2 regions of the Arthrobacter sp. Marseille-P9274 genome follow, and region 1 is predicted to be linked to the other one. Evidence: predicted binding sites of a transcription regulator. Region 1 holds the regulator's gene; the other holds the start of a gene.
The links. Region 1 encodes HrcA, which represses chaperone genes, less so after heat shock. Its sites were predicted from a motif close to TTNGCACTCGNNNNNNNCGAGTGCNAA; they were not measured.
Positions count from the first base shown of each region.

Region 2: the regulator HrcA is predicted to act here: its motif matches at 7,389-7,415, upstream of groL (chaperonin GroEL).

Region 1 covers NZ_CAMPOV010000001.1:1,525,709-1,535,089, reverse strand. Annotated here, with positions in the region: gene lepA (translation elongation factor 4) at 1-726, shown strand, start outside; gene hemW (radical SAM family heme chaperone HemW) at 762-1,991, shown strand; gene OC550_RS06970 (DUF4870 domain-containing protein) at 2,017-2,439, opposite strand; gene OC550_RS06965 (DUF3097 domain-containing protein) at 2,550-3,392, opposite strand; gene hrcA (heat-inducible transcriptional repressor HrcA) at 3,595-4,608, shown strand; gene dnaJ (molecular chaperone DnaJ) at 4,677-5,807, shown strand; gene OC550_RS06950 (16S rRNA (uracil(1498)-N(3))-methyltransferase) at 5,811-6,572, shown strand; gene OC550_RS06945 (GerMN domain-containing protein) at 6,608-7,408, opposite strand; gene OC550_RS06940 (PhoH family protein) at 7,897-8,937, shown strand; gene ybeY (rRNA maturation RNase YbeY) at 8,934-9,381, shown strand, end outside.
Region 2 covers NZ_CAMPOV010000001.1:2,758,891-2,770,206, reverse strand. Annotated here, with positions in the region: gene OC550_RS12820 (OFA family MFS transporter) at 1-1,310, opposite strand, end outside; gene OC550_RS12815 (threonine/serine exporter ThrE family protein) at 1,595-3,325, shown strand; gene OC550_RS12810 (siderophore-interacting protein) at 3,322-4,176, opposite strand; gene OC550_RS12805 (uracil-DNA glycosylase) at 4,245-5,015, opposite strand; gene OC550_RS12800 (DUF3263 domain-containing protein) at 5,165-5,473, shown strand; gene OC550_RS12795 (LytR C-terminal domain-containing protein) at 5,519-6,196, shown strand; gene OC550_RS12790 (cold-shock protein) at 6,346-6,552, shown strand; gene OC550_RS12785 (TM2 domain-containing protein) at 6,652-7,197, opposite strand; gene groL (chaperonin GroEL) at 7,591-9,228, shown strand; gene OC550_RS22310 (hypothetical protein) at 9,231-9,596, opposite strand; gene OC550_RS12770 (DUF4031 domain-containing protein) at 9,637-10,542, opposite strand; gene OC550_RS12765 (ribonuclease HI family protein) at 10,594-11,316, shown strand, end outside.

The DNA of each region.
Region 1 (9,381 bases):
CTGATTTCCACCGCCCCGAACGTGGTGTACGAAGTCACGCTCGAGGACAAGAAGGTCATCACGGTCACCAACCCGAGCGAATATCCGGACGGCAAGGTTTCCGAGGTCCGCGAACCCATGGTCTCCGCGACCATCCTCGCGCCCAACGAATTCGTCGGCGCCATCATGGAGCTCTGCCAGTCGCGCCGCGGCGATATGAAGGGGATGGACTACCTCTCCGAGGACCGGGTGGAGCTGCGCTACCGCCTGCCGCTGGCGGAGATCGTCTTCGACTTCTTCGACATGCTCAAGTCCAAGACCCGCGGCTACGCGTCGCTGGACTGGAAAGCGGACGGGGACCAAGTCGCGGACCTGGTCAAGGTGGACATCCTGCTGCAGGGCGAACAGGTGGACGCGTTCAGCGCCATTACGCACCGGGACAAGGCCTACGGCTACGGCGTCATGATGACGTCGAAGCTGCGCGAGCTGATTCCGCGCCAGCAGTTCGAGGTCCCCATCCAGGCGGCGATTGGCTCCCGGATCATCGCCCGCGAAAACATCCGCGCCATCCGCAAGGACGTGCTCGCGAAGTGCTATGGCGGCGACATCAGCCGTAAGCGCAAGCTGCTGGAAAAGCAGAAGGAAGGCAAAAAGCGCATGAAGATGGTCGGGCGGGTTGAAGTGCCCCAGGAGGCCTTCATCGCGGCGCTGTCTTCGGATGATTCGAAAGACAAGGCCAAGAAGTAGCCGCATGAGCATTACGACGACGGCGGTCCGCCGCCGTGCCTAGTACCCTTCCGCTGGGCGATCCCGCGCCGGCAGACGGCTTGCTGCCGGCGCAGGCCGCCGAGGGAGCAGCAGGACGCGACTTCTGCCTCTATGTCCACATTCCCTTCTGCGCCGTACGCTGCGGCTACTGCGACTTCAATACCTATACCGCCAAGGAACTGGGCGGCGGCGCATCGCAGGCCGAGTACGCCGGCACAGCCAGCGCCGAGCTGGATTTCGCCGCCCGGGCCATGTCCGCCTCCGGCCTGCCGGAACGGAAGCTCTCGACCGTCTTCTTCGGCGGGGGAACACCGACCCTCCTGCCGGCGGCTGACCTGGCGTCGATCCTGCGGCGGGCAGAGCGGCTGTGGGGCCTCGAAGCCGGAGCTGAAATCACCACGGAAGCCAATCCCGATTCGGTGACGCCTGAATCGCTGGGCCTGCTGGCGGAAGCCGGCTTCACGCGGGTGTCCTTCGGCATGCAGTCGGCTGTCCCGCATGTGCTCAAGGTGCTGGACCGCACCCACGACCCGGAGCGCGTGCCGCTCGCCGTGCAGTGGGCACGGGAGGCCGGGCTGAAGGTGAGCCTCGACCTGATCTACGGCACGCCGGGGGAGTCCATGGCCGATTGGGAGACCAGCTTGCTGGCGGCCATCGCCTGCGGCCCGGACCACATCTCCGCCTACTCGCTCATTGTCGAGGACGGCACGAAGCTCGCCGCCAGGATCCGGCGCGGGGAAATGCCCGGGATTGACGACGACGACCATGCCGCGAAATACCTGCGGGCCGAGGAACTGCTTGGCGCCGCCGGCTACTCCTGGTACGAAGTCAGCAACTGGGCCCGTTCCGAGGCAGACCGGTGCCGCCACAACCTGGCGTACTGGCGCGGGGCGGACTGGTGGGGTGCCGGCCCCGGCGCGCATTCGCATATGGGCGGGGTGCGGTGGTGGAACGTCAAGCACCCGGCGGCTTATGCGCAGCGGCTCGCGACCGCGGTTTCTCCGGCTGCTGGACGGGAGACCCTGGACGAGGAGACCCGCCGGATGGAGCACATCATGCTGCAAACCCGGATCATCGATGGACTTGGCACCGCGGAACTAGATGCCGAGGGACGCAAAGCCGTCGCCGGGCTGATCGCGGAGGGACTTCTGGACGGCGCCGCCGCTATCGCCGGCACGGTCAGGCTGACGCTGCAGGGCAGGCTGCTGGCGGACGCCGTCGTACGCCGGCTGCTCGGGTACTAGGCCGGGCAGCCGCCCCTGGCCGCGCCTAGCGGATGAAGCGCAGGTTGAGCGGGTACTGGTAGGGCCGACCGCGGTTGACCTCAATGCCCGCCTTGACGGAGAAGACCGTCAGGAAAACCCAAATCGCGGCCGCCACCACGGCGAAGAATCCACTCACCGCCGGGATCAGGATCAGCAGGTTGGCGACGATGGCCACGACGGTCGGCGGCAGGGTGAAGTTCAGCGCCTCCTTCGATTCCTGCGCGGTGAATGGCCCGCGGTCCTTGAAGATCAGGTAGATCACCAGCGAGGGGAGGCAGCCCAGGATGCCGCCGAAATGCGCCATCGTGGCCCACTGCCGGTCCTCGGACGGCGTCAGCGGCAGGGCCGATGAAGCAGCGCTTTGGTACTGCGTCCGGCGCGCCGGTGGACGCCCCGAAGGCTCGTTGCGCGCGGTGTTGTCTGACACAGGACCTGCCTCGTAATAAGTGGTGTTGCTCGATTTCACTTCTATGAGGGTAAGTTGAGCACGCAGTGGCTGCAAATGGCAGATTGGTCGCTGCATGGTCCCAAAGGCCCTCAGGCGGTGAGGAAATCGATCACTTCCTCCACCCGCCCCAGCAATGACGGTTCGAGGTCGGCATAGGTTCGGACGCTGCCCAGCAGCCGCTTCCAGCCGTCCGCGATGTCCGCCTGCGTGCTGTGCGGCCACCCGAGTCCGGTCAGGATCCCGGTCTTCCAATCGGTGCCGCGCGGCACGGTTGGCCACTTGTCCAGCCCGATAACCGAGGGCTTGATGGCCTGCCACACGTCCACGTAGGGGTGCCCGACGATCAGCACGTTGCCACGGGCGGCCGGAACGGCCATCGCGGCTTCGGCGATTCGCCACTCCTTGGTGTTGGGGAGCAGATGGTCCACGAGGATGCCAAGCTTCCGGTCCGGCCCGGGGCCGAAGCTTTCGACGGCGGCAGCCAGGTCGTCGACGCCGTGCAGGGGTTCGACGACGATGCCTTCGACCCGCAAATCGTGCCCCCAGACCTTCTCGACCAGTTCCGCATCGTGCTTGCCTTCGACCCAGATCCGGCTCGCCTTGGCGACCTGGGCGCGCAATCCCTCCACCCGGACGGAACCGGAAGCGGTTCGCTGCGGACCGGCGGGCCGCGCCTTCGGCGTCGCGGCGACGACCTTCACCGGCTCACCCTCGAGCAGGAAGCCGAAACCCAGGGGGAAGGACTTGGTCTTCCCGCGCCGGTCCTCGAGCGAGACAAGGTGGACGCCGCCCGACTTTTCCACGCGGACGACGGCGCCGACCCAACCGGACTGGACGTCCTCCAGGACAAGGCCGGGCTCGGCTGGGACCTCGCGCAGCTGCCGGGCCTTGGGGGCGGAGAGATCCTGCGGGCCCCAACCGTAACTGCTCATAGCGACTTCCTTTGTTCGTGCCGTAGTGAGTGGAGAAGACGGGAGCGGCTTCCGCCGCGGCGGGGCCGCCAGCGGAACCGCGGGACGGCCTCGGGCCGCCCGACAATGCTAACAACGGCCGTAACGTATTAGACTTAGCACTTAGGCGTGTTGAGTGCTAATGCTGTGCGCGTGCCGGCCAAGCAGAATCAGGAGGTGTACCGTGAGCGAAGTCCGACGGCTGGAAGTGCTTCGCGCGATCGTTGAAGACTACGTTCATTCGCGCGAGCCTGTCGGTTCGAAGGCCCTCGTGGAGAGGCACCACCTCGGTGTTTCATCGGCCACGATCCGCAACGATATGGCGGCGCTGGAGGAAGAGGGGCTCATCGTGGCCCCGCACACCAGTGCAGGGCGCATCCCGACGGACAAGGGCTACCGTCTGTTCGTGGACCGCATCTCGGACGTCAAACCGCTCTCGCAAGCCGAACGCCGGGCGATCCAGACCCTCCTAGAGGGCGCGGACGACCTCGATGACGTGATGGAGCGGACGGTGCGGCTGCTCTCGCAGCTCACGCACCAGGTCGCGGTCATCCAGTACCCGCAGCTGGGCCGCGCCAGGCTGCGGCATATCGAGTTCGTCCTGCTGGCGCCAGCGCGGGCCCTGGTCGTGGTGATCGCGGACAACGGCAAGGTTGAGCAGCAGGTCATCGGCCTCCCCGCGGAGGTGACGGACCAGCAGCTGTCCGACCTGCGGACCGCTTTCCTGTCCGACTTGTCCGGCCACCCGCTGGAAGCCCTGCGCCGTCTGGTGGACGGCACGGTGCAGAGTGTCCGGCCCGAATCGGCCGCCGTGGCACGGGAACTCGGGGCGGCGCTGGTGAAACTCGCCGAAGCCACCCACGAGGAGCGGATCCTGCTGGCTGGCACGGCCAACCTCGCCCGTTCCACCATGGATTTCCCGCTGACCATCGGGCCCATCCTCGAGGCCCTCGAAGAGCAGGTGGTCATGCTCCGGCTACTGTCGGAGATGCAGCAGGATGCGCGAGGCGTCTCGGTGCGGATCGGCAGCGAGAACCCGTACGGTTCGCTGGCCGAGACCTCCGTGATTGCCACGGGCTATGGACCGGATGCCTCCGCGAAGGTCGGCATCCTCGGTCCGACCCGGATGGACTACCCGACGACGATGGCGGCAGTACGTGCGGTCGCACGCTACCTTTCGAGGATCCTCGCCGGCTAGGTGCCGGCAGCAAGCAGCAGTTGGACAGCCACTGTCCGCCAACCGATTCCAGGAAAGAAGTTAACCAGGTGAGCAACCACTACGACGTTCTCGGTGTCAGCCAGGATGCCACGGCTGAGGAAATCAAGAAGGCCTACCGCAAGCTGGCACGGAAGCTGCATCCGGATGTCAACGATGGCCCCCAGGCGGCCGAAGAGTTCAAGCGTGTCAGCCACGCCTACGAAGTGCTCTCCGACCCGCAGAAGCGCCGGGTATACGACACGACCGGCAACGAGAACGGTACGGACAGTGGATTCGGCAGCGGCTACTCCGGCGCAGGCTTCGCCTTCCAGGACATCTTTGAGACCTTCTTCGGCGGCCCCGGAGGCGGCGGGGGACCGGCCTCGCGCCGCCAGCGCGGGCAGGACGCCCTGATCAACGTAAAGATCGACCTTAAGGACGCCGTTTTCGGCGTCAACAAGAAGATCGAGGTGGATACCGCCGTCATCTGCCCGACCTGCGACGGCAGCTGCTGCCGCCCAGGCACCAGCCCGCGCACCTGCGACATCTGCGGCGGGTCCGGCCAGGTCCATCGCGCCGTCCGCTCCATCCTCGGCCAGGTCATGACCGCCGCCCCCTGCGGCAGCTGCCAGGGCTACGGCACGGTCATTCCCGATCCGTGCAACGAGTGCAACGGCGAGGGCCGCATTCGCAGCCGCCGGTCGCTGACCATCAAGATCCCGGCCGGTGTGGCCACCGGCACCCGCATCCAGCTGGCGGGACAGGGGGAGACCGGTCCCGGCGGCGGACCGCAGGGCGACCTGTATGTGGAGATCCGCGTGGCCCAGGACAAGAACTTCCTGCGGGAAGGCGATGACCTGCACGTCACGATGTCCGTGCCCATGACCGCGGCCGCCCTTGGCACCGAGCTCGAGCTGGACACCTTCGACGGCCCCCAGCAGCTGGACATCAAGCCCGGCACGCAGGCGGGCGAGATTATTAACCTGCGCGGCCTGGGCGTCACGCACTTGCGCGGCTACGGCCGCGGCGACCTCAAGGTCCACATCCACGTCGAGACGCCGACCAAGCTCGATTCAGAGCAGGAGAGCCTGCTGCGGCAGCTGTCCCAGGCCCGCGGCGAGCAGTACACCGAAGGGAAGCTCGCCGGCAGTGGCACCGGCGTCTTCGCCCGGCTCCGCGACAAGCTCGGCCACCTCTGACCCATGACCAACCCGGTCTTTTTCGCTGAGCCTTCAGAGTTCGACGGCGTTGCCCCCGGCGCGCTGTTCGTCCTCACCGGCGCGGAGGCGCGGCACGCCGTCGCGGTCAAGCGCCTGGCCGCCGGTGAAGCGGTGGACATCGTGGACGGAACCGGGAAGCGCCTCTCCGGCACGGTTACTGCCGTTGCGCCCCAGGAGCTGACCGTCCGGGCCGAGTCGGTAGCCGTCGATCCCGCGCCTCCCTACAGCCTGACGCTGGTCCAGGCGCTGGCGAAGGGCGACCGGGACGAGATGGCCATCGAAGCCGCCACGGAGCTCGGCGTCGACCGCGTGGTGCCGTGGCAGTCGGAGCGCAGCATCGTCCGCTGGCGGGATGCGAAGGCGGCCAAGGGACAGGCGAAGTGGGAGGCGACGGTCAGGGCGGCGGCGAAGCAGTCGCGCCGCGCGGTCATCCCGGAGGTCGGCACGCTCGTGGGCCTGAAGGACCTGTGCCGGCTGATTGCCTCCAGCCGAGTTGCGCTGATCCTCCATGAAGACGCAGCGCGATCGCTGGCTGACGCGGTGGCAGAGGCCGGACTGCCAAGTGACGGGGATGGCAGTGTCCTCATGATTGTGGGGCCGGAAGGCGGCATGAGCCCGCAGGAGGTCGAGCAGATGCTCGCCGCCGGCGCGGTCGCCGTCCGGCTGGGGCCGCATGTGCTGCGCTCGTCGACCGCGGGACCCGCGGCCGTCACGCTGCTGAGCGTCCAGCTGCGGCGCTGGTAGCCGCGCCGGCCTGCCCGCTACTGCTGGATGAGCGGCTACTTGACGCTAAAGGTCTTGCTGTCCGGATTCAACTCCGTGGCGGCCGCCCCGTCCTGGGCGGCATCGAACACGCTGAGCCGGTACGTCCCCGCGGGGAGGTCGAGACCGAACCGGAACTCTCCGGAGGCGCCGTCGGGGGCGTTGATCCCGACTGTGCCGGACTTGACCTTGCTGCCGCTGCCGGTGTCCTCGGCATCCTTCAGCCGGGAGACCTGCCACGACAGCTCCGCGTCGATGGCGACGGCGCGGCCGTAGACCTCCAGCCGGTCGTTCAAGGCTGCATCCTGCTGGGGGTCGATGACCCAGATCGGCGCCGTCAGTTCAGGATTTCGGGTCATCAGGGCGCCGAGTTTCACATAGCCGAAGGCCATGTACCCGCGGTGGCCGTCCACCAGGATTTCCACTTCGAGGGGGTTGCCCGGGGTGCTAAGGCCGGCGTTGGCGGCGGCGGCCGTGGCTGTGTAGACCAACTGCTGGATGGCGCGCTCGGCGATGCCTTCGTCGACGTTGGCCTTGAAGGCGTCCGAGGAGATGTCCAGCGTGATGACCGAGCCTTTGGTGATCGACGTGCCGACCTTGGAAGCCGGCCGCCACGGATTGAAGTAGTCGGAATCGAGCGGCTGCAGCGACAGAGCGGCGTTGACCGCCGTCGTGATGGGATCTCCGAGGTCCTCCGCCGAACGGAACTCGCGGTAGAGGAAGACGCTGTCCGCGTTCTCGCCGAGCCAGTACACGGGCGAAAGCGACGTGCTCTCCGGTGTCTCCAAGGGGGCACTGGTGACCAGCGGGCTGCTCATGATGGTGGGGCCCCCCGTGCTGGGCGGCATCGACGTTCGTGGCTCACTGCCGGGACCCGCCGGGGAACAGCCGATCAGCACGACGCTGCCGAGCGTCAGGACGGCCAGCCAGGCGCGGAACTTGCGCGTCGGGGCCGGGTGCCGGGTCTGTTCGGGGGAAATAGCTGCGTTCCTTTATCTTGCGGCTGCGTTCGTCGTCCAAGTCCAAGGAGGACCTGCGGAAACCGGCCGGTGCCGGTGTCCGAGAGACTAGCTTGGCACATACCCGGTCCGTGCCGGGGACGATTCGGGTCCTCTCAACCGGACTGATGCAGGATCGAAACAGGATCGATACCGAACGGCCGGTGCGCGCACCATGGGTCGACGGCGGTTGCGTGCCGTAGCATTGATGTATGAATCGCGCGCCCGTTCGGGCGGGCGGAACCGAGCAGTAGGCCAGCAGCCGAACACTACTGAAGGGGCGATGGAAGGCCGGGTCAGGCCGCACTATGTCGGAAACACAATTGGATGTTGATCCGCTAGGATCCGGTAGTCTCTCTGTGCACTTCGAATCGCCCGAGCATATGGTCAGGGCACTGGGTGCCCAGGACGAGGTGCTGCGGCTGATCGAGTCCGAGTTCACCGACGTGGACCTGCACGTGCGCGGCAATGAGCTGTCCATAACGGGCCCGCCCCAGGCCGTGGAGCGCACCGGGCGGCTGCTGGCAGAGATCAGGACCCTGGCCGCCAATGACACGCGCGTGACGCCCCAGGTCGTCGAGCAGCTGCTGCGCATGCTGAGCGAACAGTCGGTCGCCAGGCCTTCCGAGGTCCTGACGCTGAACATCCTGTCCTCGCGCGGGCGGACCATCCGGCCCAAGACGCTGAACCAGAAGGACTACGTCGAGGCCATCGACAACCACACGATCGTTTTCGGGATCGGCCCCGCCGGCACGGGCAAGACCTACCTGGCCATGGCCAAGGCGGTCCAGGCCCTGCAGCACAAGGAGGTCAACCGGATCATCCTGACGCGTCCCGCTGTCGAGGCGGGGGAGCGGCTCGGCTTCCTGCCGGGAACGCTCAGCGACAAGATCGACCCGTACCTGCGCCCGCTCTACGATGCCCTGCACGACATGATGGACCCGGACTCCATCCCGCGCCTGATGGCTGCGGGCACCATTGAAGTGGCGCCGCTGGCCTACATGCGCGGCCGGACGCTCAATGACGCATTCATCATCCTCGACGAGGCCCAGAACACGACCCCTGAGCAGATGAAAATGTTCCTGACCCGCCTGGGGTTCGGCTCCAAGATGGTGGTCACCGGCGACGTGACGCAGATCGACCTGCCCGGCGGTTCCAGCTCGGGCCTCAAGGTGGTCAGCGAGATCCTGCAGGGTGTCGAGGATGTGAGCTTCTCCATCCTGGATGCCTCCGACGTGGTGCGGCACCGGCTGGTCAGCGACATCGTGAATGCCTACAGCCGCTGGGACGACACCCGGCGGCAGCGCGTACCCGCCAGGAACAGGCCCCCGAGGGAAGGACAGCATTGAGCATCGAGGTCAATAACGAGTCAGCCATGGCCGCGGACGAGGCCGAGCTGGCGCGGCTGGGCCGCTTCGTGCTCGACAGCATGTATGTCCACCCCGAGGCTGAGCTCTCCATCATCCTGGTGGATAAGGAGGCCATGGAGCGCCTCCACATTGAATGGATGGACGAACCCGGGCCCACCGACGTCCTCTCCTTCCCGATGGACGAGCTTCGCTCGGGTACGCCTTCCCAGAAGACCCCGGCGGGTGTGCTCGGAGACGTCGTGCTCTGTCCGCAGGTCGCCGAGGAGCAGGCCCGGAAGGCCGGGCACAGCATCGGCGAGGAGCTGCTCTTGCTGACGACGCACGGGATGCTGCATCTGCTCGGCTACGACCACGCCGAGCCCGAAGAGGAACAGGAAATGTTCGGGCTGCAGCGGCGGCTGCTGGCCGACTTCCTCGGCAAGG
Region 2 (11,316 bases), 1.2 Mb from region 1:
GCGGCGAACCCCAGCACCAGCAGCCCGACCATGGTCAGCAGGGCCGGCTGGTAGGCCGCCGCAGTCAGCTCGCCCGGCTTGCCCTGCGCGTCGAGGAAGGCGTTGACAATCAGCGGTCCCGCGATGCCGGCCGCAGACCAAGCCGTGAGCAGCCGGCCGTGGATGGCTCCGACCTGGAAGGTGCCGAAGAGGTCGCGCAGGTAAGCAGGAACGGTCGAGAATCCGCCGCCGTAGAAGCTGATGATCACGAAAGCAAGCAGCACGTACAGGGAGGTGGAGGAGTGGCCGAACAGCGCCAGGACCACGTACAGCACCGCGCCCACACCGAGGTAGATCATGTAGATGTTCTTGCGGCCGATGTAGTCGGAGGTGGTTGACCATGCGAACCGGCCGGCCATGTTGCCGATGGACAGCAGCCCGACGAATCCTCCCGCGACGGCTGCGGTGACGAGGGAGCTCCCGTCGGCCTGCCTGAAGAAGTCCTGGATCATCGGCGAGGCCTGTTCGAGGATGCCGATGCCGGCGGTGACGTTGCAGAACAGCGCGATCCAGACCAGCCAGAACTGCGGCGTGCGGATGGCATTGCGTGCTGAGACGTTGGCGGTCGTGACCAGCTCCTTCGCCTTCACCATGGAGGGATCGAAGCCGGCGGGCTTCCAGCCCTCGGGGGGCACTTTGATGGTCATCGCACCGAACATCATGTACAGGAAATAGACGACGGCGAAGGTCAGGAAGAGCTTGCCAACCGCGTCTCCGCTGGCGACCCAGCCGGGGGTGCCGTCGAAAGACGGATCGTAGAACTGGAGCAGGGCGCCGGACAGCGGGCTGGCGATCAGCGCGCCGCCGCCGAAGCCCATGATGGCCATGCCCGTGGCCAGCCCCGGACGGTCGGGAAACCACTTGATCAAGGTGGAAACGGAGGAGATATAGCCGATGCCGAGTCCGATGCCTCCGATCACGCCGTAACCGAGGTAGACGAGCCACAACTGGTTGTTGAAGATCCCGAGCGAACCGACGAGGAACCCGGAGGACCAGAAGACCGCCGCCGTGAACATCGCCATCCGGGGCCCGTTCCGGTCCACCCAGGTGCCCATGACGGCCGCGGACAGGCCGAGCATGACGATGGCGACGGAGAAGATCACGCCGATTTCGGTGAGGCTGGCATCGAAGTGCGCGACCAGCGCGTTCTTGTACACGCTTGTCGCGTACGCCTGTCCGATGCACAGATGGACGGCCAGGGCTGCCGGCGGGATGAGCCAGCGGTTGAACCCAGGCGGGGCGATGGAATTTTTGCGGTCCAGCCAAGCCATGGCAGTGCCTTCCGAACGTGATTAATCGTTTATTCAATACTGTGCGTTATATCACAGGACCGCCCGCGGCCCGGCTTGGGTCGGGTGCTTACGGTCGGCCGCCGCAAGGGCGAGAATGAGTCCATGGAGACCGGCGAAAAGGGCCGGCATTCGCCGCGCCGGGTTGAGGCCGCACCGGGTGTGATGCGATTCTCGGCCGAAGCGGACTTCTGGTTGCGGCCGATGTGTCACCATAAAATCCGGCCCCGGCGGGACTACCGGGACAAATCAGGAATGGAGGGGCAGTGCAGGACAAGGACGGTCAGCGGGACACGGAGTCGGGGACGACGCCCCGGGCCGGCATGCTGCCCATCGTGAGGCCGATGAACCAGGCCGGCGGTTCTCCCGACGGGACGACGGCCAGCCAGTCTCGACCGGGCCGTCCTATTCCCGAATCCTCGGACGGCCGCCCGGTGGCCACCAAACAACAGCCTAGGTCGGCGAGGGCCCAGTCCCGCCGGCACAACAGGCACCGGGGAAAGCCGGAGCTGCCGAAGAAACCGGTCGCGAAGGAAGCCAAGCCCGTCCCCGCCGGAACGGCTCCGCTGCCGTTGCCCAAGAATCAGCAACGGACCAACGCGGCCGCCCGCCGGATGCTTCGCAAACTTGTGCAGGGGGAGGCCCCTCCGACAGCCCCGATGGGCATCGTTGAGCGCCTCGCCGGCAGCCCTTACGCCAACCCGCTCGTGCAGAGCTCCGGGGTGGACGCTTCGGCGCGCCTCACGCTGGACTTCGCCCTCGACGTCGCCGAAACCATGCTGAGGTTCGGGGCCGGTGCGCTGGAGGTCGAATCCAGCATCATCGCCGTGACCGCCGCCTTCGGGCTGCGCGACGTCGACGTGGACATCACCAACCAGTCCGTGGTGATCAACTATGCCCGGCCGGACACTGTGCCGATCCACGTTCTGCGCGTCGTGCGCTCGTGGACCAACAACTACGCGGGCCTATCCGCGGTACACCAGCTCGTGACGGACATCGTCAACGGCGGCGTGGGCCGGACCGAGGCCAGGGAGCGGCTGAAGCAGATCACCTCACGTCCGAAGCCGTTCCCGCGCTGGATGGCGATCGGTGCCGGCGGCGTGTTCTCCGCCGCGATCACCGGATTCATGGGCGGCGGAATCTTTGCCGGGCTGGTGGCACTGCTGGCCACGGTGCTGATGGGTCTGCTCGGCCGGAAACTCAATAAGTGGCGGGTCCCGGACTTCTTTGTTACCGCCGTCGGCGCCTGCCTGGCAACCATCGCGGCACTGGTCTTCTTCCAGCTGCGCGTGCCGCTCAGCCCGGCGCTGGTCATTGCCGGCGGCATCCTCTACCTGCTGCCGACAGGCCGGCTGGTGTCCGCCACCCAGGACGCCATCAACGGCTTCCCGGTCACGGCCATGGGGCGCTACCTCTCAGCCTTCCTGACCTTTGCGGCCATTGCCTCCGGGGTGGCCGTGGGGCTGGTTGCCGGGAATCTGGTGGGCGTCAGCCTGCCCGAAATCTTCATCGAGGGCGGGACCAACTATCCCTTCATCGTCCGGGCCGCGCTGCTGATGATGGCCACGATCGCGATTTCCATCACGGAACAGACCCGGGCGAACATCCTGCTGCCGACTGCCCTGGTGGGAGTTGTTGGCCTGATGGTCTACGAGGCCGTCCTTCTGGCCGGCCTTGGGTCGCGCATCAGCCCGTTTGTCGCCGCCGTCGTTATTGGTTTCCTCGGGCGGATTGTCGGACTGAGGCTGGGCTCCCCGCAGTTGGTGGTCGCCGTCCCCGCGGTGCTCTTCCTGCTTCCGGGCTTCTCGGTCTTCCGCGCCATCTACGAGCTGACGATCAGCACCGAGCAGGCGTTCAACGGCATGATCGGCCTGCTCGGGGCTTTGACCGTGATCCTGGCGATGGCCGGCGGCACGGTGCTCGGCGACTATCTGGCACAGCCCCTTACCCGCAACCTGGGGTCCAACGAGGGCCGGCGGCGGAACCGCCGCCGCTAGCCCGGATAGTTCTCCGGAAAGATCTGGCCGGCCGGGGTCTTCTTCTCCGCCTGGAAGGCGTCCTCCGCGCGGCCGTAGGCCCAGTACCCCGAGATGGACACCTGCTTGCGGTGCAGCCCGTGGTCCTTGAACAGGACATCGCGCAGTTCCTTGACCGCACCGCGCTCGCCGTGCACAAAAGCGTCCACCTCTCCCACCGGCCAGTCCAGCTCCGCCACCGCGTCGCGCAGCAGCGAGGTGGTGCCGGCGGGACGGCCCAGCCGGTAGAGCCAATGCACTTCGACGCCGTCCGGTGCGCCGAGCTCCTGCACGTCCGCGGAGGAATCAACCTCCAGGAACACATGGCCGGCGGCGGCCGGCGGCAGGGCCTCGATGGCGGCGGCGACGGCGGGCAGGGCGGCGTCATCGCCTGCGAAGAGGTACCAGTCGGCGGCCGGTGCGGGGGAGTAGGCGCCGCCGGGGCCGGTCAGCATCAGCCAGTCGCCGGGCCGCGCGGAGGCGGCCCAGGGGCCGGCCACGCCTTCGTCGCCGTGGACCACGAAGTCGATGGCCAGCTCGCCGGCCTCGGTGTCCACGCTCCGGAGCGTGTAGGTGCGGCTGACCGGGAGCCGGTCCGCGGGCAGTCTTTCCCTGAGGCCCGCCACATCCGCGGGAAGCTCGACGTCCAGACCCGGCGGGAGGAACCAGATCTTTACATACTGGTCCGTGGCCGGCTTGGGCTCGAACTTCGTGAACCCCTCGCCGCCGGCGAAAACGCGGACCATATGTGCGGAGAGCCGCTCGGTCCTGATGACCTGCAGGTTGATCTGCGGTTTTCGGGTCCGTGCGGGTGCTGCGGGCTGGCTCGACATCGACTGCTCCTGGCTTCCTTGATACTTAGGCCAACCTAACCCAGTAAGCCGCCTGCGCCCAATCGGAGTTACCGACCGGGGCTGGCGGGCAGGCGCCAGTCGACCGGCGCCGCGCCCTGCGAGGCCAGCAGCTCGTTGACCCGGCTGAAGGGGCGCGAGCCGAAGAAGCCGCGCGCTGCGGACAGCGGGCTGGGGTGCGCGGATTCGACCTTGGGCACACTGCCCAGCAGCGGCGCGAGGCCCTGGGCGTCGCGGCCCCAGAGCACAGCTACCAGCGGACGGCCGCGGGCCGCGAGGGCGCGGACCGCCAGCTCGGTCAGTTGCTCCCAGCCCTTGCGCCGGTGGCTTCCGGCCTTGCCCGCCTCCACGGTGAGCACGCGGTTCAGCAGGAGCACGCCCTGGGCCGCCCAGGCGCTCAGGTCGCCATGCGGCGCCGGCGGAATGCCGAGGTCCGACTGGAGCTCTCTGTAGATGTTGGCCAGGCTGCGGGGCAGCGGCCGCACCCTGCCGTCGACCGCGAAGGAGAGGCCGATCGGGTGGCCCGGTGTCGGGTACGGATCCTGTCCCACGATGAGCACCTTCACCGCGTCGAGCGGCTGTCCGAAGACCCGCAGGACGTTGGCCGGCGCAGGCAGGATCTCGCGTCCCTCGCGCCGCTGCTCCGCCAGTTGGTCCGCCAGTGCATGGACGGTGCCGGCCGCCGGCGCCAGCGCCTTCGCCCACTGCGGATGCATGACGTCCCTGAGTTCGGCCGGCGCGGCAAAAGGGTAAGCAGCGGTTGCCGGCCCCGCTCCGGGGCGGGCCGGAAGCGGAAACAGGGCGCCGTCGTCGTCAGTCATGCCCCTATGGTGCCGGGAACCGGCACGGAAGCGCGAACCCGCCCGGGCGTCGGCAGGATCACCGGGGCCGGTAAATGACAAGGCTGTGCTTCGGCCTTAAAATGGGCAGGACAGTTTCCCCAGCAAACCAAAGGAAGTGACGGTACCTCGTGCCCGGTCCCGCCGAAGCCAGCGCCTTCTCCCTCGACGCCGAAGTTGATGAGGCGAGCCCGCTGAGTGAACGGGACCAGAAGATGCTGGCCTTGGAACGGCAGTGGTGGAAGTACTCCGGCGCCAAGGAACAGGCGGTCCGCGAGCTGTTCGATCTCTCCGCAACGCACTACTACCAGATCCTCAACGCGCTCATCGATACCGAGGAAGCGCTGGCCCACGATCCGATGCTGGTCAAGAGATTGCGTAGACTACGTACGTCCCGGCAGCGTGCCCGCACGGCCCGCCGGCTGGGCACCAACGCCTGATCCGGATCCTCCGGACATCCACTGACAAGGACGCACTCTTCAGCGATGACCAAGTATCCCCGGGACGAGTTTGACCAAGTTCCTGAAACGTATGACCGGCAGGGTGTCCACCGTGCGCACGTGGACGTCAAGAAAAGCAGCGGGCTCGGCCTGATCATTCTGGCTTCGGTGCTGGCCCTGGCCGTGGGCGCGGTGTCCTTCTTCGTCGTCCCGCTGCTGGGGGCGGGCGGGGCCGGCCTGCCCGCCACGCAGACCGCTACCGCGGCGGAGTCGCCCGCGGCTGCAATGGAGACGGCCGAGCCGACGGCAGCGGCCGCCGCGAAGCCGACCGCAAAGCCCACGGAGGAAGCCGCCAAGGAGTCCGAGGAGGCCACCGAGGAACCGACCCACGAGCCCGCGGAAGAGCCTTCGGAGGAACCGAGCGCGGAAGCGGCAGGCGAAACGGTCAACCGGGCCGACCCACTGCTGATCTTTAATGCCGCCGGCGTCACCGGCCTTGGCGGAACCGTGTCCGAGCGCGTCAGCGCGGACGGTTGGTCCGTAGCCATGGTGGACAACTGGCAGGGCGGGGCGATGCCCAACTCGGTCATCTACTACAACCCGGGCCAGGTGGCCAATGCCGAGGCGGTCGGCCAGCTGCTGGGCATCACCGACCTGCGCGAGACGGCCCAGGGCGCAGTGTCGCTGTACGTCACCGTGGTGCTCGGTCCGGGCTTCCAGTAGCCCGTCGGCGCGTGAAACCACCGATCATTACACCTCCATAACGTTCGATGTGCCGTGCCTCACATTCCGGTCCGGGTGCCGATAGAGTAAACGCACCTGGTTGCCGGGAGCAGTGGCTGCAGGGGGAACTACTGACTATGGAGAGCAACATGGCGCTGGGAACCGTCAAATGGTTCAACGCGGAGAAGGGCTACGGCTTTATCACCGTCGATGAGAACAAATCGGACGTATTCGTGCACTGGTCGGCCATCCTGATGGACGGCTACCGATCCCTCGAGGAGGGCCAGCGCGTCGAATTTGAGATCGGGGAAGGCCAAAAGGGGCCGCAGGCCGAAGACGTGAAGGTCTCTGCCTGAATGGTTAAGTACGACGGCGGCGGGTGAGGTTTCGTGAGGACCTCGCCCGCCGCCGTCGTCGTCAAAGCGGTTAGCCCGGCCGCTGCGCCGGGAGCCGTCCTACTCCTTGAGCGGCACGCCCTTGGCGTCGCGGCGGAACATCTCGGCGCCGACGAGAATCATGATGCCTTCGATAAAGCCCCAGATGGCACCGAAGCCGAAGGTCACCAGGGTCACGGCGATCTGGGCGATGCCCAGGCCGACGTAGCCCAAGTAGAAGCGGTGGATGCCGAGGCCGCCTAGCAGGACGCCTAGGAGTCCCGCGACGAGCCGCGACTTCTGCTCGGGGTAGCCTCCGTAATACGGCTGGCCGTAGGGCTGTTGCCCGTATGGCTGCTGGCCGTAGGCGGGCTGGGTGTACGGCTGCTGGCCGTAAGGCTGCTGGTAGGGGCCGCCCGCCGGTGCCTGCGGATAGGGTTGTTGGTCCGGATCTTGGCCGTGCTGGGCCTGCCCGTAACCGGGCAAGCCGGGCTCCTGCGGTTGGGATGGTGTCCGGCCGTGTTCCTGCGGCCCGCCCAGCGGCCGGGTGGGATTGGTGCCGGCGCCGGCCAGAGGCTCAGTGGGATTCTCGTCCGGTTGGTCTTGCCTGCTCGGATTCTCCGACATTTCGACGGTCCTTCACTCGGGGTTCACTGGTGCTCCAATACCAATCTACGGGCCCGTCGGATGCCAAGCCATCGGGGGCCACCCTGATCCTGGGGTCGGGGTTCCGGCGAAGATTTTCCGCGTCCAGCGAAGACCGGGCTTCCGGCGCCGTGACGGCTTGCACTCGACCGGGCTGAGTGCTAATTATGGAGTTGGCACTCTCGCAGGCCGACTGCTAACGCGGCCGGTTCGGCGGGAGAGAGTGAAATTCCTAAGCCACTGTGGTGAGGGTTCCGGTGCGGTGTGAAGAGATCGCCGTCGCCGGAGTCCGTCCGTCGCGGGCACCGCTGTGGTCAGCAACCGGGTAATTCCGGTTGCGCCCGCTGTCTACTGTCCAGAAGGGACGATGCCGCCATGGCAAAGATCATTAGCTTCGATGAAGAGGCCCGCCGCGGCCTCGAGCGGGGTCTTAACATCCTCGCTGACGCTGTTAAGGTGACCCTCGGCCCGCGTGGCCGCAACGTGGTCCTCGAGAAGAAGTGGGGCGCTCCCACGATCACCAACGATGGCGTTTCCATCGCCAAGGAGATCGAACTCGACGATCCGTACGAGAAGATCGGCGCAGAGCTGGTCAAGGAAGTTGCCAAGAAGACCGACGACGTCGCAGGCGACGGCACCACCACGGCAACCGTGCTGGCCCAGGCCCTGGTCAAGGAAGGCCTGCGCAACGTTGCCGCCGGCGCCGATCCGCTGAGCCTCAAGCGCGGCATCGAGAAGGCCGTTGACGCCGTTACCGCCGAGCTGCTGGCTTCCGCCAAGGAAATCGAGACCAAGGAGCAGATCGCCGCTACCGCATCGATCTCTGCGGGCGACCCGCAGATCGGCGAGCTGATCTCCGAGGCACTCGACAAGGTGGGCAAGGAAGGCGTCATCACCGTCGAGGAGTCCAACACCTTCGGCCTCGAGCTCGAGCTCACCGAGGGCATGCGCTTCGACAAGGGCTACATCTCCGGCTACTTCGTCACCGACGCAGAGCGCCAGGAGACGGTCCTGGAGGATCCCTACATCCTGATCGTCAACTCCAAGATCTCCAACGTCAAGGATCTGGTTGCCGTCCTGGAGAAGGTCATGCAGTCCGGCAAGCCGCTGCTGATCATCGCCGAAGACATCGAGGGCGAAGCCCTGGCCACCCTGGTGGTCAACAAGATCCGCGGCACCTTCAAGTCCGTCGCCGTCAAGGCTCCGGGCTTCGGCGACCGCCGCAAGGCCCAGCTGGCCGACATCGCCATCCTGACCGGTGGCCAGGTCATCGCCGAAGAGGTCGGCCTGAAGCTGGAGAACGCTACCCTCGACCTGCTGGGCCAGGCCCGCAAGGTTGTTGTCACCAAGGACGAGACCACCATCGTCGAAGGTGCAGGCGACGCCGAGGAGATCGCCGGCCGCGTGGCCCAGATCCGCGCCGAGATCGAGAACTCCGACTCCGACTACGACCGCGAGAAGCTGCAGGAGCGCCTGGCCAAGCTGGCCGGCGGCGTTGCAGTCATCAAGGCCGGTGCCGCAACCGAGGTCGAGCTCAAGGAGCGCAAGCACCGCATCGAGGACGCTGTCCGCAACGCGAAGGCTGCCGTTGAGGAAGGCATCGTCGCCGGTGGCGGCGTGGCCCTGATCCAGGCCGGCGCCAAGGCGTTTGCCAACCTGCAGCTCGAAGGCGACGAGGCCACCGGTGCCAACATCGTCAAGGTTGCCATCGATGCTCCGCTGAAGCAGATCGCCTTCAACGCCGGCATGGAGCCGGGCGTTGTGGTCGACAAGGTCCGCGGCCTGGAGCCCGGCCACGGCCTGAACGCTGCAACCGGCGTCTACGAGGACCTGCTGGCTGCCGGCGTGAACGACCCGGTCAAGGTCACCCGTTCTGCCCTGCAGAACGCGGCGTCCATCGCCGGCCTGTTCCTCACCACCGAGGCCGTTGTCGCCGACAAGCCCGAGAAGAACGCTCCGGCCATGCCGGGCGGCGACGACATGGGCGGCATGGGCGGTATGGGCGGCTTCTAGCCTCACCTGCCTGTCCTGCTGACAGCGCGCCAAATCTGCGAGGTGCGGTTCCCGTAACGGGGGCCGCACCTTGCGGCGTTAAGGGCGGTGAATTCGTTCAGCGCGAGCTCTACCAGGACCTCCACCGTAATCCGGAACTCAGCCTGGCCGAACACCGAACCGCGCAGCTGGTCCAGGCCAGGCTCGCCGGCTTCGGCTACGACGTCCAGCGCATAGGAGGCACCGGCGTCGTCGGCATCCTCGCCAACGGGGACGGCCCCGCGGTACTGGCCCGTGCGGTCATCAATTTCTGGCTCTTCGCGCAGACGCTGCTGAACGTCATCCCAAGCGTCCAGGGCGAACTCGGCGCCACCCGCCCCCTGGGCCACCCGGCCCGCCCGGACGCTCCTGCACGCCGTCGATCGGCAGCTAGCGAAGATCCCCGGCAGGCGCTGCTACCAGCTCGGCGGCAAGGTTGGCCCGTGCCCGCTCCAGCCACAGCCTGCGGCCGGCGGCCGTGCGGTAGAGCGGATCCAGTGCCAGCAGCCGGCGTACGACGGCGGCGCGCCCGGCCGCGAAGTCAGCGTCGGCAATGTGCGCGTACTCTTTGCGGACGTTGTGCAGGTACCGGCGGTAGCCGTCCGGCTCCTGTCCCAGGACGGACAGGTCGGCGTCGCAGAGCAGGGCGCCGGCAGCATCCTGCAGCTCGGGCGAATGGCCCGCGGTCAGCAGCACCAGCCGGACCACCTCGTCCACCTCGGCCGCCGGAATGCCGGCGGAGGGCAGCAGCCGGGCGGCAAGATCCGCCGAATCCTGTTCGTCCCGGCCGGCCACGCCGTTGTAGACCGCGTCGTGGAACCACGCGGCCAGCGTGACGGCGCGGGGAAGAGGGCCCGGGTTTTCGCCCGCCTCCCTCAGCAGGTCGAGGCTGTCGAGCACGGCCAGCAGGTGCACCCGGTCGTGGTAGTGCCGGTGCTCTTCGCCCCAACGGCGGATGAGTTCGCGGCCCAGCCCGGGATGATCCGGCATGACGCCGGCCCAGCGCGAGGCGAGTGCCGTGCCCAGCTTCCCGGAACGGCGCCGGGCGGGCACGCGCAGCCCACTCCCGATCAGCCGGCGCACGAGTTCCGCCCCGGATACCTCCTGCGCACCGAGGACCACGAGTTCCGCATACCGCTCCAGCGGCACGTCGTAATGGTCGAGATCGAAGGCCCGCGGCGGCACGTCGGCAGCCGCGGCGAAGGCATGAAGTTCCTCCAGCGAGTCGTCGGAGACCAGATGCGAGAAGCGGGTTCCGTGTGCCGGCCAGCGGGGTGGATCGATCAGGATTGCCATCCTGCAAGCCTAGATCCAATACCGCCTGCGGTGATCTGAAAAGATAGGGACATGACCATTACTGCTGCCGCCGACGGCTCGGCCCTCGGCAATCCCGGGCCCGCGGGCTGGGCCTGGTTCATCGACGAGAACTCCTGGGCAGCAGGAGGCTGGCCGCACGGAACCAACAACCAGGGCGAGCTCATGGCCGTGCTGGACCTGTTCAAGGCGACCGAGCATATCCCGCAGGAACCCCTGCGCATCCTGTGCGACAGCCAGTACGTCATCAACTGCATCACCAAATGGATGCCGGGATGGAAGCGCAAGGGCTGGCGCAAGGCGGACGGCAAGCCGGTCCTCAACGTGGACCTGCTGCAGCAGATCGACGCCGCGATCAAGGGCCGCAGCTACGAGTTCGAGTGGGTCAAGGGCCATGCCGGGCACGACCTGAACGAGGCCGCCGATGTGCGGGCCCGTGCGGTGGCCACCGCCTTCCAGAACGGTTCCGTCATCCCGCACGGGCCCGGATTTGCCGGCGCCCTGCCCAGCCATGCCGAAACCACCTCGGCCGTCGCGGAATCGGCGGTGCCGGCCAATGAGCCGCAGCTCCCTTCATCCGAGCCGGACCTGTTCTCCGCCCTCGAGGACTACGACGAGGCCGGGCAGGGTTCGGCCGAGGACGTGGTGCTCCGGCTCGAGAAGGAATTGCTGGATCCAGGGACCCGTGCGGACTTCGGCCGGCTCGGCGTGCTGTTGCATCCGGACTTCGCGGAGATCGGGCAGTCGGGCCGGATG